Regions from separate parts of the Streptomyces sp. NPDC051684 genome, predicted to be linked through region 3. Evidence: riboswitches for the same ligand, from Rfam matches in the RefSeq annotation. Region 3 holds a riboswitch; each other region holds the start of a gene.

Region 1 (4,597 bases), on a different contig from region 3:
GTGCGCTCGCCGGTGACGAACCCGGCGTCGCGCTCGTCGACGTCGCTGGTCAGCAGGTTCGCCGCGAGCGCGTCCGTGCGGGCGACGATCAGTGTCGGCACGTCGGCGATGTCGGCGGCCAGTCGGGCCGCGTTGAGGGTGCGGATGTGCTGGGAGGTCGGCACGAGCACCTTGCCGCCGAGGTGGCCGCACTTCTTCTCGGAGGCGAGCTGGTCCTCGTAGTGGATGCCGGCGGCGCCCGCCGCGATCATCGCCTTGGTGAGTTCGAAGGCGTTGAGCGGGCCGCCGAACCCGGCCTCCGCGTCGGCGACGATCGGGGCCAGCCAGTCGATCGAGTCGTCGCCCTCGCTGGTGGCGATCTGGTCGGCGCGCAGCAGCGCGTTGTTGATCCGGCGGACCACCTGGGGAACGGAGTTGGCCGGGTACAGGGACTGGTCGGGGTAGGTGTGGCCGGCGAGGTTGGCGTCGGCGGCGACCTGCCAGCCGGACAGGTAGATGGCCTGCAGGCCGGCCTTCACCTGCTGCACGGCCTGACCGCCGGTGAGCGCGCCGAGGGAGTGGATGTAGTCCTGCTCGTGCAGTTGGCGCCACAGGCGCTCGGCGCCGCGCCGGGCCAGGGTCGCCTCTTCGCGGACGCTCCCGGAGAGGCGGATCACGTCCTGGGCGCTGTAGGTGCGGTCGATGCCCTTCCAGCGCGGGTCGGTGGCCCAGCGGCGGGTGAGTTCCTCGGCTGCCTGTGTGCGTGTGTCGGTTGCCATGACGGTCACCGTCTCCTCGGTCGTTCGTCTGCGAAGTCAGTCATCACCACGGCACTCGCCGCTTGTGCGGCGGCACTGTGTGTCGTGTGATGGGGTGCGGCCCGCCGGTCCCTTGTGCTGCAGAGCGGAGCAATCCTTGCGCAGACCTGTCGGCATGGGATGCGACCGGTGCCGGGATCTCCGACGTCAGGGCATTGGTCGTGCCCCGGTTTCCGGTTCGCACCCGCCGTGGTCCGGTGGGCCGCACTCAGACTCTGGCACTGGCACTGAGTGCCATCAAGCATGGCTGGATGCCAACTTCTGCGAATCTTCCGGTGCTGATTTGCCAAGCTTGCGAAGGGTTCATTCGCGTCGCGGTCACGTACGCTGAGCCGTCCCGGAGGGGAGGGCCATCACCATGGGAAAGACGTATGCGGGTGCGCGGCTGCGGCGGCTGCGCGACGAGCGGGGCTTCAGCCAGGCCGAACTGGCCCGCACGCTCGGGATCTCACCCAGCTACCTGAACCAGATGGAGCACGACGCGCGGCCGCTCACGGTGCAGGTGCTGCTGCGCCTGACCGAGGTGTTCGGTGTCGACCCGGGCTTCTTCTCCGAGCGCGACACCGGCCGCCTGGTGGCGGACCTCAGGGAGGCGCTGGCCGCCGAGATCGACGCGGCACGGGTCGGCGCGACCGACCTCACCGAGCTCGCCTCGCGGATGCCGGAGGTCGCGCAGGTCCTGCTCGACCTCGGCCGCCGCAACCAGCGCCTGGCCGAGCTGGTCGGGGGACACGACGGCCGTGACCCGCGGGGCCTCGACGCCCCGCGCTCCCCGCACGAGGAGATCCGCGAGTACTTCTACCGCCGCCAGAACTACCTCCACGAGATCGACACCGCCGCGGAAGAGGTCGCCGCCTCCGTCGGTATCCGTCCTGGAGAAGTGCTCAGTGCGCTCGCGGCCCGCCTGGAAGACCGGCACGGCACACGCCTCAGCACCGAGTCCGGCGACAGCCTCCACCGTTACGACCACACGACGCGCACCCTGCACCTGTCGCCGCGACTGCGCCCGGGCCAGCGCGCGTTCCGTATGGCCACCCAACTCGCCCTGCTGGAGCACGCGGACGACCTGGACCGGCAGGCGGCCGAGGACTTCGTCCCGGGCATACCGGCCCACTCGCTGGCCCGCATCGGCATCGCCAACTACTTCGCCGCCGCGCTCATCCTCCCGTACCGCGACTTCCACGCGGCGGCCGAGGCGGTGCGCTACGACATCGAACGCCTCACCGACCGCTACGGGCTCGGCTACGAGACGGTCTGCCACCGCCTCAGCACCCTCCAGCGACCTCGGCTGCGCGGTGTCCCCTTCTCCTTCATGCGCGTCGACCGGGCGGGCAACGTGTCCAAACGGCAGTCGGCCACGGGCTTCCATTTCTCGCGCGCGGGCGGCACCTGCCCGCTGTGGAACGTCTACGAGGCGTTCGCCGCGCCCGGCCGCATCCACGTCCAACTGGCCGAAATGCCGGACGGAAAACGGTACTTGTGGACCGCCCGCGCCGTCACCCGGCACCGGGGCGGCTGGGGCGAACCCGGCAAGACCTTCGCGATCGGCCTCGGCTGCGAACTGCGTCACGCGCACCGGCTGGTCTACTCCGACGGTCTCGACCTCGGCCGCAGCGCCGCCGCGACCCCGATCGGGATGGGCTGCCGCGTCTGCGAACGCCTCGAATGCCCGCAGCGGGCCGCGCCGCCGCTGGGGCGGCCGCTGCGGATCGACCAGCACTCCAGCACCTTCGTGCCCTATCCCGTGGCACACGACGACTCGCAGGCCCCGCACCCTCAATGACCGCCGAAGGATGCACGGGCCCCACCGGACCGACGGGCTCGCCGCCGCATACGTCACAATGGGCGCACGAGGCGACGGGGACCAGGAAGCCGGTGTGAATCCGGCGCGGTCCCGCCACTGTGACCGGGAAGCGGTCCTCCCGCATGCCACTGCCCGCGCGAGCGGACGGGAAGGCGGAGGCGAGCGATGATCCGGGAGCCAGGAGACTGACCCGTCGCCGGTCCAGCAGCAGGGGCGAGGACACCCCGGAGAGGATCGATGTGACGACGCATGCCTGTACAGAAGCGGGAAGAGGCCCCGAGCCCGGCAGGCGCGGGGTACTGGCCGCCGCAGGTGCCCTGGCTCTCGGCGGAGCCGGGCTGCTCACCGGGTGCGGTGGTGACACCGAGGACGGGTGCGGCGGCGACCGGTTCCGTGCCGCGTTCACCTCCGGCGGCTCCCAGGAGACCCTCGACCCGCACGTCGCACCGAACTTCGTCGACCAGGCCCGCGCCAAGGCCCTCTACGACACGCTCGGCACGTACGCGGACGACATGTCGGTCCGCAAGCGGCTCGCCGAGTCCTGGGAGTCCAACGCCTCCGGCACCCGCTGGCACATACGCCTGCGCGAGGCGCGCTTCCACGACGTGAAGCCGGTCACCGCCAAGGACGTCCTCTACAGCTACCGGCGCGCCGCCGACCCGAAGACCGGCTCGCCCTCGCAGGTGCTGCTCTCCGCGATCGACTTCGACGCCAGCAAGGCCGACGGCACGCAAGCAGCGCCGGCAACTCCGCCTCGGGCCGGGTCAGCTTGAGTTCGACGGTATGGGCCCCGATGGCACGGGAACGCTTCAGGTCGATGATGGACAGCGAGTTCTTCGCCAGCCGCTCGGAACTCTTCGGATCGAGGATGCGGGAGAGCGAGAACAGCACGTCCTCCGCCTCGAAGGCGTGACCGTCGTGGAAGCGGGCCGGGCGCAACTGGAAGCGCCAGACGGTGAGATCGGCGTTCGCCTCCCAGCTCTTCGCGAGCCGTGGCACCGGACGCAGTGTGTCGCCCAGCTCGACCAGTTTGTCGAAGACCGCCTTGCAGCGCGCCTGGTCGATGAACTGCCGTCCCACGTGCGGATCGAGCGTCTCCTTGGCGCCGAACCCCGGGAACACCGCCCGTATGGTCCCGCCGCGCCGCGCCTCGGCTTCGACGACGACTGGTCCGCGGACGCACCGCAGCCGGAGAGCAGCGCCGTCCCGACGGCCACGCCTCCCGCCAGCGACAGCACCGCGCGGCGGCTCCGTGAAGCAGCGACCGTCCGGTCCACTACGACCCTCACCCCTTAATGCACGTCATGTGCAATAACGGAATCATGGCAGATGGTGTAGGTGCCGGAAGAGGGGGTGTCATCACCAGGACGTCCTCACTCCGTCGCGGCGACGACGCTGGGCTTCTGGCTGAGGGCGGGCGCCGAGGCGCAGCTGGGGGTGCGCCCGGTCCTGGCCGCCGGCGACCGGGATGCCCCGGCCCGTGCCGTCGCGTCCCAACTGGCCATCGACACGGTCCACGCGGCCTGCTTGCCCGAGGACAGGGCCGCGCTCGTCGCCGTGCTCAAGGCCGAGGGGCGCCGGGTGGCGGTCGTCGGTGACGGTGTGAACGACGCGGCGGCGCTCGCCTCGGCGGACCTGGGGATCGCGATGGGGGCGGGCGCGGGCGCGGCGATCGGCGCCGCGGACGTGACCCTGGTGCGCGGCGACATCGAGGCACTGGCCGACGCCGTCCGCCTGTCCCGCACGACGCTCGCCACCATCCGCGCCAACCTGGTCCGGGCGTTCGGCTACAACGCCGCCACTGTCCCGCTGGCCATGGTCAGTCTGCTCAACCCGATGCTCGCCGCGGCGGCGATGTCGGTCAGCTCGGTGCTTGTCGTCGCCAACAGCCTGCGGCTGAGAGCCTGGCAGCCCGCTCCGGTCCGTTCGCGGGGGCCCCGGCGCGGCGAGAGGAGCGCCTGGTGACGGTCTCCCCGCCCGACGCCGGCCGGTCCGG
Region 2 (4,597 bases), on a different contig from region 3:
CGAGACTGCCCACCGTGGTGGCGGCGGACCAGCGACGCCGTCGAGGGCTCGCACCGATCCAGCCGAATCCGGAACTGGGCTACGCGGAGAACTTCTTCCACATGTGCTTCGGCAGTGTGCCGTCCCCGGAGGTCGTCCGCTGCTTCGAGATCTCGCTCGTCCTCTATGCCGAGCACAGCTTCAATGCCTCGACGTTCACCGCGCGAGTGGTCACCTCCACACTGTCCGACCTTTACAGTGCGGTCACCGCCGCGATCGGTGCGCTGAAGGGACCGCTGCACGGCGGAGCCAACGAGGCCGTGATGCACATGCTGGCCGAGATCGAGGACCCGCAGAACGCCCAGCAGTGGTTGCAGGACGCCCTCGCCGCCAAGCGCAAGATCATGGGCTTCGGCCACCGCGTGTACAAGCACGGGGACTCACGGGTGCCGATCATGCAGGACGCTCTCGACCAGCTCGTCGCGCGCGCCGCCGCCCCGGAGACGACCCGTCTGGCCAGGCTCCACGCCGCCCTGCGCGAGGCGATGCTCATCGACAAGGGCATCCACCCCAACCTCGACTATCCGGCCGGACTGGCCTACCACCTGATGGGCTTCGACATCCCCGTCTTCACACCGATCTTCGTGATGAGCCGCATCACCGGATGGACCGCGCACATCACGGAACAGCTCGCGCACAACGCACTCATTCGCCCACTCGCCTCCTACGACGGCCCCGGCGAGCGACCCGTCCCCACCCGTCTGTGACCGGACCAGCATCGGACCCCGATGCCCTCACCCCACCTGCGACAATGCATCGCATGACCACGGAGCAACGCCGGATACTCGTCATCGGCATCGGCGCGGGCGACCCGGATCACCTGACCCTCGGCGCGGTCAAGGCCATCCGCAGCGCCGACGTCTTCTTCATCGTCGGCAAGGGACCCGACAAGTCCTCTCTCACGGACCTGCGGCACGGCATGATCGATGAGCACGCAGAAGGCCCCTATCGCGTCGTCGAGGTGGAGGATCCGAGCCGGGACCGTCGGCCGATGGACCGGGGCGACTACACGGCCGCCGTCCAGGCTTGGCGAGAGCGCCGGGGCGAGATCTTCGAGCGACTGCTGCGCGAAGAAATGACGGCCGGACAGACCGGTGCCTTCCTCGTCTGGGGCGACCCGTCCCTGTACGACAGCACGCTCGGCATCCTGGCCGACATCGAGGAACGCGGCGCGGTGTCCGCCACCGTCGACGTCATCCCGGGCATCACCAGCGTCTCCACGCTCGCGGCCCGTCACCGCATCCCGCTGAACCAGGTCGGGCGGCCCGTGCACATCACGCCTGCCCGCCGCCTGCCCGACGTGGGCCAGAACGACGACGGAGACATCGTCGTCATGCTCGACGCCCACGAGTCCTTCACCCAGGTCGAGGGCGACGACGTGTGGATCTACTGGGGCGCCTACCTCGGTACCCCCGACGAACTCCTGATCGCCGGCCCACTCAACGAGGTCTCCGACCGCATTCGACAGGTACGGTCCGCGGCCCGCGCAGAGCACGGATGGATCATGGACACCTACCTACTTCGCATCGTGAAGCCGTCCTCCGCCGTCTGACGGCGCTGATCTGCCCTGCCGGACGAGCATGCGCGCCGGCTCACGCCCGGCTGGTACCGGTGGTCCAGGCCGGTTCGATGTGGCTGAGCCAGGTGTCCTGTTCGTCGGCCAGAGCGTGTTCCAAGGGAAGGGGAACGAATCGGCAGGCGAAAGCCATGCCGTCGTCCTCGCCACCCCCTCGGACCCGATGAACCCAGGAATCCAGGGTGCTCGGTCCCACTTGGAGATGGAAGAACGTCGTACGCCGCGGTTGGCCGGTCTCGGGGTGGGGCTTGTCCTCTTCGGCGACAGCCCCGACCACGAGAGCTGTCGAAAGGCCTGTCTCCTCGAAGGTCTCGCGCAGGACCGCGGTGTGATGATCCTCTCCGGCTTTGACGCCTCCCGCAGGGATCTGTGTGCCCGCTTCGGGCATGCCGAGATGGTCGAAGACCAGCAACTCGGGGCCGGCGGCGTCCCGGATGACGTAAGCGGCGACGCGGATTCTCGGCTGAGTCATCCGGCCATTGTGTGCGGCACGAGTCGCCGGGACCTCACGTCCTCTGGATTTACTAGGACGTCCAACTATATAGTCGAGGAAAGGTCCGCGGTGCAGGGAAGCCGGTGTGAGTCCGGCACGGTCCCGCCACTGTGACCGGGGAGTTCGCCGTCGAGCAGTACGCCACTGACGTGATCGATGTCGGGAAGGCGGGCGGTGCGCGCTGATCCGGAAGTCAGGATACCGGCCGCGGAATGTTCCGTGTTGTCCACGAGGATGGAGCTGACACGCATGGCACCGGTGCGTTTCCACGATCCCGGCGGTCCTGCCCGACAGGCCCGACTCAGCCGCGACTTCTCCCGCATCCCGATCGTCACTCGCTGACGGCCGCGCAGCCATTCGCGCTCTCGCGCGGCCCCGACGCGCACGTACGCCACCGCGTCTCCGTGCCGTCATGGCCGCGCGCCATCCGGATCACCTGACGAGAGCAGGCATTCATGGTCCGCACGCAAGACCGCGCCCCCGTGCGCGAGTTGACCCACTTCGTCGGCGGCAGGCACACCGAGGGAACCTCGGGATCCTACGGCGACGTCTACGACCCCAATACTGGGCAGATCCAAGCCCGCGTCCCGCTCGCGAACCGAGCCGAGACCGAGGCCGCCATCGCCGACGCGGATCGGGCTCAACGCGAGTGGGGCGATTGGAACCCGCAGCGCCGAGCCAGGGTCCTGCTGAAGTTCCTCGCACTCGTCGAGCAAGACAAGGACGCGCTCGCCAGGCTGCTGTCGTCCGAACACGGCAAGACCATCGCCGACGCGCACGGCGACATCCAACGAGGCCTGGATGTAGTGGAGTTCGCCGCCGGAATCCCGCACCTCCTCAAGGGCGACTTCACGGACAACGCCGGCACCGGCATTGACGTCCACTCCCTACGCGCACCACTCGGCGTTGTCGCGGGCATCACTCCGTTCAACTTCCCCGCCATGATTCCGCTTTGGAAGGCAGCACCAGCGCTCGCTTGCGGCAACGCCTTCATCCTCAAACCCTCTGAGCGCGACCCGTCCGTCCCCCTACGCTTGGCGGAGCTCTTCCTGGAGGCCGGTCTGCCGCCCGGTGTGCTCAACGTCGTCAACGGTGGACGCGAGGCCGTCGACACGCTGCTGACCGACCCCCGTGTCGCCGCGCTGGGCTTCGTCGGCTCCACTCCCATCGCCGCCCACGTCTATGCGACCGCTGCCGCACAGGGAAAACGTGCCCAGTGTTTCGGCGGCGCCAAGAACCACATGATCGTGATGCCGGACGCCGACCTCGACCAGGCCGTCGACGCGCTGATCGGTGCCGGATACGGGTCCGCGGGCGAGCGCTGCATGGCCATCTCCGTCGCCGTGCCCGTCGGCGAGGACACCGCCGACGCACTGGTGACCCGCCTCAAGGAACGCATCGCCACCCTCCGTATCGGTCGCGGTGACGACCCGCAGGCCGATTTCGGCCCCCTCGTCTCCCGGGAAGCCGTCGACCGGGTGCGCTCCTATGTCGACCACGGCGTGAAGGAGGGCGCCGAACTGGTCGTCGACGGAAGCGACTTCAGCCTCGCTGGCCATGAGGATGGCTTCTTCACCGGCGCCAGTCTCTTCGACCGCGTCACCCCAGACATGCGTATCTACCAAGAGGAGATCTTCGGCCCGGTGCTGTGCATCGTGCGCGCCGCCACATACGAAGACGCCCTGCGCCTGCCCAGCGAGCACACCTACGGCAACGGGGTCGCCATTTTCACCCGCGACGGCGACACAGCCCGCGACTTCACCCGGCGTGTGAACACCGGCATGGTCGGCGTCAACGTCCCCATCCCCGTACCCGTCGCCTATCACACCTTCGGAGGGTGGAAGGCGTCAGGCTTCGGCGACCTCAACCAGCACGGACCCGACGCGATCCGCTTCTACACCCGTACGAAGACCGTCACCTCGCGCTGGCCCGCCGGCCTGCGCGAAGGAGCGAGCTTCACGATCCCGACGATGGAGTGAGCACCATGACGCACGCCATGCTCACCGAGGATCAACAAGCCCTGGTCGAAACCACGCTGGACTTCGCCCAGGACCACCTCGCGCCGCACGCCGTCACCTGGGACCGGGACAAACACTTTCCCGTCGACGTCCTCCGCAAGGCCGCCGGTGTCGGTCTCGGCGGCATCTACGTCCGGGAGGAAGAGGGGGGTTCAGGGCTCAGCCGGGCAGACGGAGTGCTCGTCTTCGAGGCCCTGGCTTCCGGCTGCCCGTCCATCGCCGGCTACCTCTCCATCCACAACATGGTCGCCTGGATGATCGACCGATACGGCGACGACGACCAGCGGACGCGCTGGCTGCCCCGCCTCTGCTCGATGGACGACCTTGCCAGCTACTGCCTCACCGAGCCGGGCGCTGGATCCGACGCCGCCGCCCTCACCACGAGGGCCTCTCGTGACGGGAACGACTGGCTCCTCACGGGCGTGAAGCAGTTCATCTCCGGCGCGGGCGCATCTCAGCTCTATGTGGTCA
Region 3 (4,597 bases):
CGCACGAGCGCCTCGAACTCGTGGTGCGCCGACTCCAGCCAGGACAGGTAGGAGACCGCTTGGGACATCACCCCGCTGTCCGAGCCCTTTTTGAACTCGATCACCACCGGGCTGCCGTTCTCATCGAGCCCCAGGGTGTCGATCCGCCCCCGGTGCCAGGGGCCAGTCGGATACTCCGATGCCAGGAAGCGGACGCCCAGCATCTGCTCCAGGCCGGCCTCGACCCGCCGCTGCAGCTCCACCTCCAGCGCCACCGTCGAGCCGGCCAGCTCGACATCCCGTCCGTCCGCGTCCTGCCGGAACATCATCAGCTCGGCCACCAGTGCCCCCTCCCGCGTTCTCTGCAAGAGCGAATCGAACGAACACCCTGGTTATTCCACCTCTAGCTCGCCGGAACTGTTTGAAGGGGCCGGTTTATGCCGGGGGTTAGCAGAAGGCGCTTAGCAGACCGCGGGTGACGTCGTCCCGCCGATCCGCGTGGCCGGGGGCCCTACAAATAATCTGTGCGCCCCCGTGGAGTGGCGGCGGTGAGGAAATGGGTTAGTGCGTTCAGCGCGCCGCTCGGCTCGAAGCCGGGTGGGATGCGCAGGCTGATGAGGGCGCGTGCGGTGGGCGGCACGGTCGGAGCGGAGCCAACGGCGGCCGGCAGCCGAGGCCAGGACGGTGGTCGGTCGGCGACGCTGCCGGTGCCCGTGCGAGGGACGCCGTCGCGAGTCCATGCGAACGGAGGACTGGTGACCAGGGGTGGAGCAAACGTGTCACACGGGGCGCATGCCGTGACTGTAGGACCTGCGGCGCGATCGGCAGGTCCTACCGTCACGGACTCGGTCAGGAGCCCCAGCGGAGCGCGATCGTGTCGCCGACGGAGATGACCTTGTTTCGGGCGGCAGACGTGAAGGATGAGCCGTCCACGCTCGCCTTCCACGTGTTCGTACCGCTGTTGGCCTTGCCGTTGAGCGAGGTGATGGTTCCGGTTCCGGTGGACGGTGTCACGGCGGTGACGCAACCCGACGGTGTGGCGGCGCTGGTCGCCGCGTCGAGCACAGCGCCGAGCGTGGTGCTCGTGCCGGTGGTGGTGACGGAGACGGAGCAGACCTTCAGGTTTCCGGTGCCGTCGTCCACGGTCAGGGCCAGCGAGGTTGCGGTGCCAGAGGTGAAGGTGCCCTGGCCCACCCACTGCGGGGCGCCGGAGGTCGACGGCACGGGGGGTGTGGCGGTGAAGCCGCCTCCGGCGACGGCGCGCAGGCCGTCGATCGAGGCGTATGCCTGGGGAGAGGTGTCACTCGGCAGGTACTTGAAGCCGCCGCCCGGGTTGAACTGCTGGCTGATGAGGAAGTCGACCGGCGTCTTGCCCTTGGAGGTGAGGAAGTCGCCGGTCTGGGCGTTGATGCCGCAGGCGTTGAGCCCGGAGACGGCCCAGCCGTTGGAGTCGGTGTTGACGCCGAACATGGCGTCGAACGCACCGGTGTTGGCGACCAGCTTGTTCTTGAGGAAGGTCTTGGCCTGGACGATGTCGGTGTCCGTGTTGGGGACGCCGGAGACGCAGAGAGCGGCCATCGCGGCGCCGGTCATGTCGATGTCGCTCGCGGTCCCGAGCTGCCCGGCATCACCCTCGGCCTTGCCGTAGTTCCAGCCGCCGTCGTTGTGCTGGTTGGCCCGGATACGGGTGATCATCGCGTTCCGCAGAGACTGGGGGATGCGTATCTGCCCGGACGTGGTCTTCGCCCCGTTCAGAGCGAGCGCGGCGAAGACGGTGCCGTTGAAGTTGGCGGACGGGCCGAAGTAGCCCGGCTCCGCGGTCTGCCAGTAGCGGTAGATGTCGGCCACGAGGTTGCGAGAGGCGGAGACCCGGGCCGGGTCGATGCCCGCGGCGTAGGCATTCAGCGTGGCGCGCTCGTAGTCGGTGACGACGGGGGCGGAGGACGGCCATCCGCTGGTGGACAGCAGGTTTCTGTAGACCGTTCTCGCGTTCTTGGTTGTGTCCCCGCCCGGCGTGACGTCTACGGCGGCGGTGCCTGCGGAGGCGAGCGCGCTGAACGCCCACTCGTTGGAGAGACCGGACCCGGCGTACGAACCGTCAGCAGCCTGCAGGGACTTGAGGTATGCGACACCGTTCGTCTTCGACGTGGCGATCTGGGCCGGCGTCGCGGTTGCGGCGGCGGGAAGTGTGGTGAGAGCGAAGGCTCCGATGGCCGCAGCCGCGGTGATGGCGGCGTGACGGACGGAAACGGGACGTGGCATGGCGTGCTCCAGAGGTGAGGGACGCCGACCGGACCCGGCCCGGTCCCCGGTCTCGGGTGCACACGGCGGGGGAGGCCGCCGTCCGACTGCGCGTGGACCGACTTCCAACTAACCTGTGCCGCTTGGGCATTCGGGCTCGGAGCGGTCCCTCCGCCCCACACCGCTGCGCGTCAGCCCCGGACTCTCACCGGGTTCCCCCACTCGGCAGAGCGGGACAGTACCCGAGCCTCGAGCGCTCGCGCCACAGGGCGATTCTCCTGACGCTGTGATCACGATGTGCACGGCCTTGACGGTTTCTGTGAACCCGTGTTCCAATCCGCCCTGATACGCAAGTAGTTCCAGGGGAAGCCGGTCGAAATCCGGCGCTGACCCGCAACCGTAGGCCCAGTCACCGCTGGGCGAGCCGGAATGCCTGGAGCGTGTTCCACAGCAACAGACGCCGTCGCGGACTACGGCGTGGTGCGACCCGCTCCAACGCCGCCCCTCATCTGCGAGGGCGCTGCCTGGGGCGTCAGCCACGTTTGTCTCCCGTGCCGGCCAGGCATTTAGGGGGCCGTGGTGGAGACCATGGGGCGCACAGAAACGCACATACGAAGACGATTCCGGCCACTGGCTGCCGCACTGACGGGCCTGCTTGTCCTTGCCGCCGCGTGCTTCGCCTTCGTCAGCGTCGCCCAGCCCGCCTCCGCCGCCCCGGTCGGGGACTGCACCGCCACCAAGGGCGCCATCGTGGCCGTCGACTTCGCCCCCTTCGGCGGCAAGGTCGAGCGAGGCTGTGACACCAGCCCCAGCACCGGCTACGAGCTCCTGCACGATGGTGGCTTCACCACCGCCGGGACGGAACACGACGGTCCCGCGTTCATCTGCCGCATCGGCTACGGATCCTTCAACTCCGGTACGCAGTACCCGACTCCGTCAAAGGACTCCTGCGTTCTCACGCCGCCGGCCACCGCCTACTGGTCGTACTGGACCGCCTCACCGGGCCAGGACACATGGACGTACAGCCAGTACGGCGCCATGGACCGCAAGCTGAAGGACGGTGACGTCGACGCCTGGGTCTACGGCGGCACCGACATCGGCGGCACCACGGGAAAGCCCACCTTCAGCCCCGACGACGTCCGTGCCGGAGGCGGCGCGAGCCCCGACCCGAGCGGCGGGCCGACCGGAGCACCCGGCGACGTCGACGTAGCGGGAGCCGCCGCATGGCTCAAGGCGCAGCTGACCGACGGCGAACGCATCGTCGACGAAGGCGCCGACAGCCCCAACTACCTGCTCACGCTGGAGACCGCCTACGCACTGGCCGCGGCGGACGGCAGCAGCGCCACGCTCGACAAGATCACCGCCTTCTTCGCTCAGCACGTGGACGACTACGTGGCTCCCGACGGGAAGGATCAGGCGCCGGACGCGGCCGCGGTCGCCCGCCTGGCTCTGCTGGCCGAGTCGACGGAGGGCGACCCGCGCAAGGTCGGCGGGCGCGATCTGATCGCCGACCTGACCGGGAACGTCTGCGCCGCCGGTCCGGAATCTGGCGAACCGACACCCGGCTGCACCGCCAAGGGCGACTTCCGCAACGTCGACTACGCCGACGAGCAGGCCCGCGCCGTACTCGCCCTGCTGCGAGCGGGCGTGACGCCACCCGATGCCACGGTGGACCGCCTGACTCAGGTGCAGTGCACGAACGGCAGCTTCACCAGCATCCTCATCCGGCCAGGAGGCAACTGCGACGGCGACGCCGCCACCACCGGACTGATCGCACTGGTCCTGAAAAAGGTGGGCGGCCACGACGCCGCTGTCACCAAGGCACGCGACTACCTGACCAAGGCCCAGCGCGACGACGGCGCGTACGTCGCCTACACAGGCTCCACCGCCGGCGATGTGATCACCACGGCCTATGCCGCACAAGGGCTGCGCGCCCTCGGCCAGATGCAGCGAGCGGACGTCGCCGAAGGCTGGCTGTCCCGGACCCAGCTCAAGGGCGGCGGCTTCGGCTTCGACCAGGACGCCACCGACCCGACCTTGTACGCGACACCGGTCGCGATCCTGGCTGGCGTGCACACTGACCTCGCCAGCCTCACCACCAAGAGGACCGAGCCGACCGATCCGCCGACCACGGACCCGCCCACCACCGATCCGGGCGACCCGGCTCCAGGCAAGGGACCGGACCTGAAGAAGGGTGTCGCCTACCTGATCGGTGCCGCCCAGCTCAAGCAGGGCCAGTTCTATCCGACCGGTGCCGGGACGAGCCGCGCCGACTTCGGACTGACCATCGACGGCGCCTACGCGCTCGCCGCCACCGGCCTCAACAACGCCAAACTGCGCGGCGTCGTCGACTTCCTCGACAAGGCAGGCAAGGACG

The links. Region 3 has a riboswitch for cobalamin ahead of ACIA8D_RS40060 (prenyltransferase/squalene oxidase repeat-containing protein). Riboswitches for the same ligand answer to the same signal wherever they lie in the genome.
Region 1: it holds a riboswitch for cobalamin, as region 3 does, so the genes downstream of both, ACIA8D_RS27580 (ABC transporter substrate-binding protein) here and ACIA8D_RS40060 (prenyltransferase/squalene oxidase repeat-containing protein) in region 3, are expected to answer to the same signal.
Region 2: it holds a riboswitch for cobalamin, as region 3 does, so the genes downstream of both, ACIA8D_RS33935 (CoA-acylating methylmalonate-semialdehyde dehydrogenase) here and ACIA8D_RS40060 (prenyltransferase/squalene oxidase repeat-containing protein) in region 3, are expected to answer to the same signal.

The regions. Positions count from the first base shown of each region.
Region 1 covers NZ_JBITCS010000025.1:20,483-25,079, forward strand. Annotated here, with positions in the region: gene aceA (isocitrate lyase) at 1-758, opposite strand, end outside; gene ACIA8D_RS27575 (short-chain fatty acyl-CoA regulator family protein) at 1,156-2,580, shown strand; cobalamin riboswitch at 2,661-2,789, shown strand; gene ACIA8D_RS27580 (ABC transporter substrate-binding protein) at 2,841-3,374, shown strand; partial or broken gene ACIA8D_RS27585 (ABC transporter substrate-binding protein) at 3,391-3,600, opposite strand; gene ACIA8D_RS27590 (hypothetical protein) at 3,511-3,897, shown strand; partial or broken gene ACIA8D_RS27595 (HAD-IC family P-type ATPase) at 4,030-4,566, shown strand.
Region 2 covers NZ_JBITCS010000038.1:15,025-19,621, forward strand. Annotated here, with positions in the region: gene ACIA8D_RS33920 (bifunctional 2-methylcitrate synthase/citrate synthase) at 1-746, shown strand, start outside; gene cobF (precorrin-6A synthase (deacetylating)) at 800-1,591, shown strand; gene ACIA8D_RS33930 (NUDIX domain-containing protein) at 1,632-2,087, opposite strand; cobalamin riboswitch at 2,159-2,333, shown strand; gene ACIA8D_RS33935 (CoA-acylating methylmalonate-semialdehyde dehydrogenase) at 2,564-4,087, shown strand; gene ACIA8D_RS33940 (acyl-CoA dehydrogenase family protein) at 4,093-4,597, shown strand, end outside.
Region 3 covers NZ_JBITCS010000065.1:11,637-16,233, forward strand. Annotated here, with positions in the region: gene ACIA8D_RS40050 (DUF5655 domain-containing protein) at 1-320, opposite strand, end outside; gene ACIA8D_RS40055 (hypothetical protein) at 829-2,241, opposite strand; cobalamin riboswitch at 2,366-2,439, opposite strand; cobalamin riboswitch at 2,544-2,676, shown strand; gene ACIA8D_RS40060 (prenyltransferase/squalene oxidase repeat-containing protein) at 2,809-4,597, shown strand, end outside.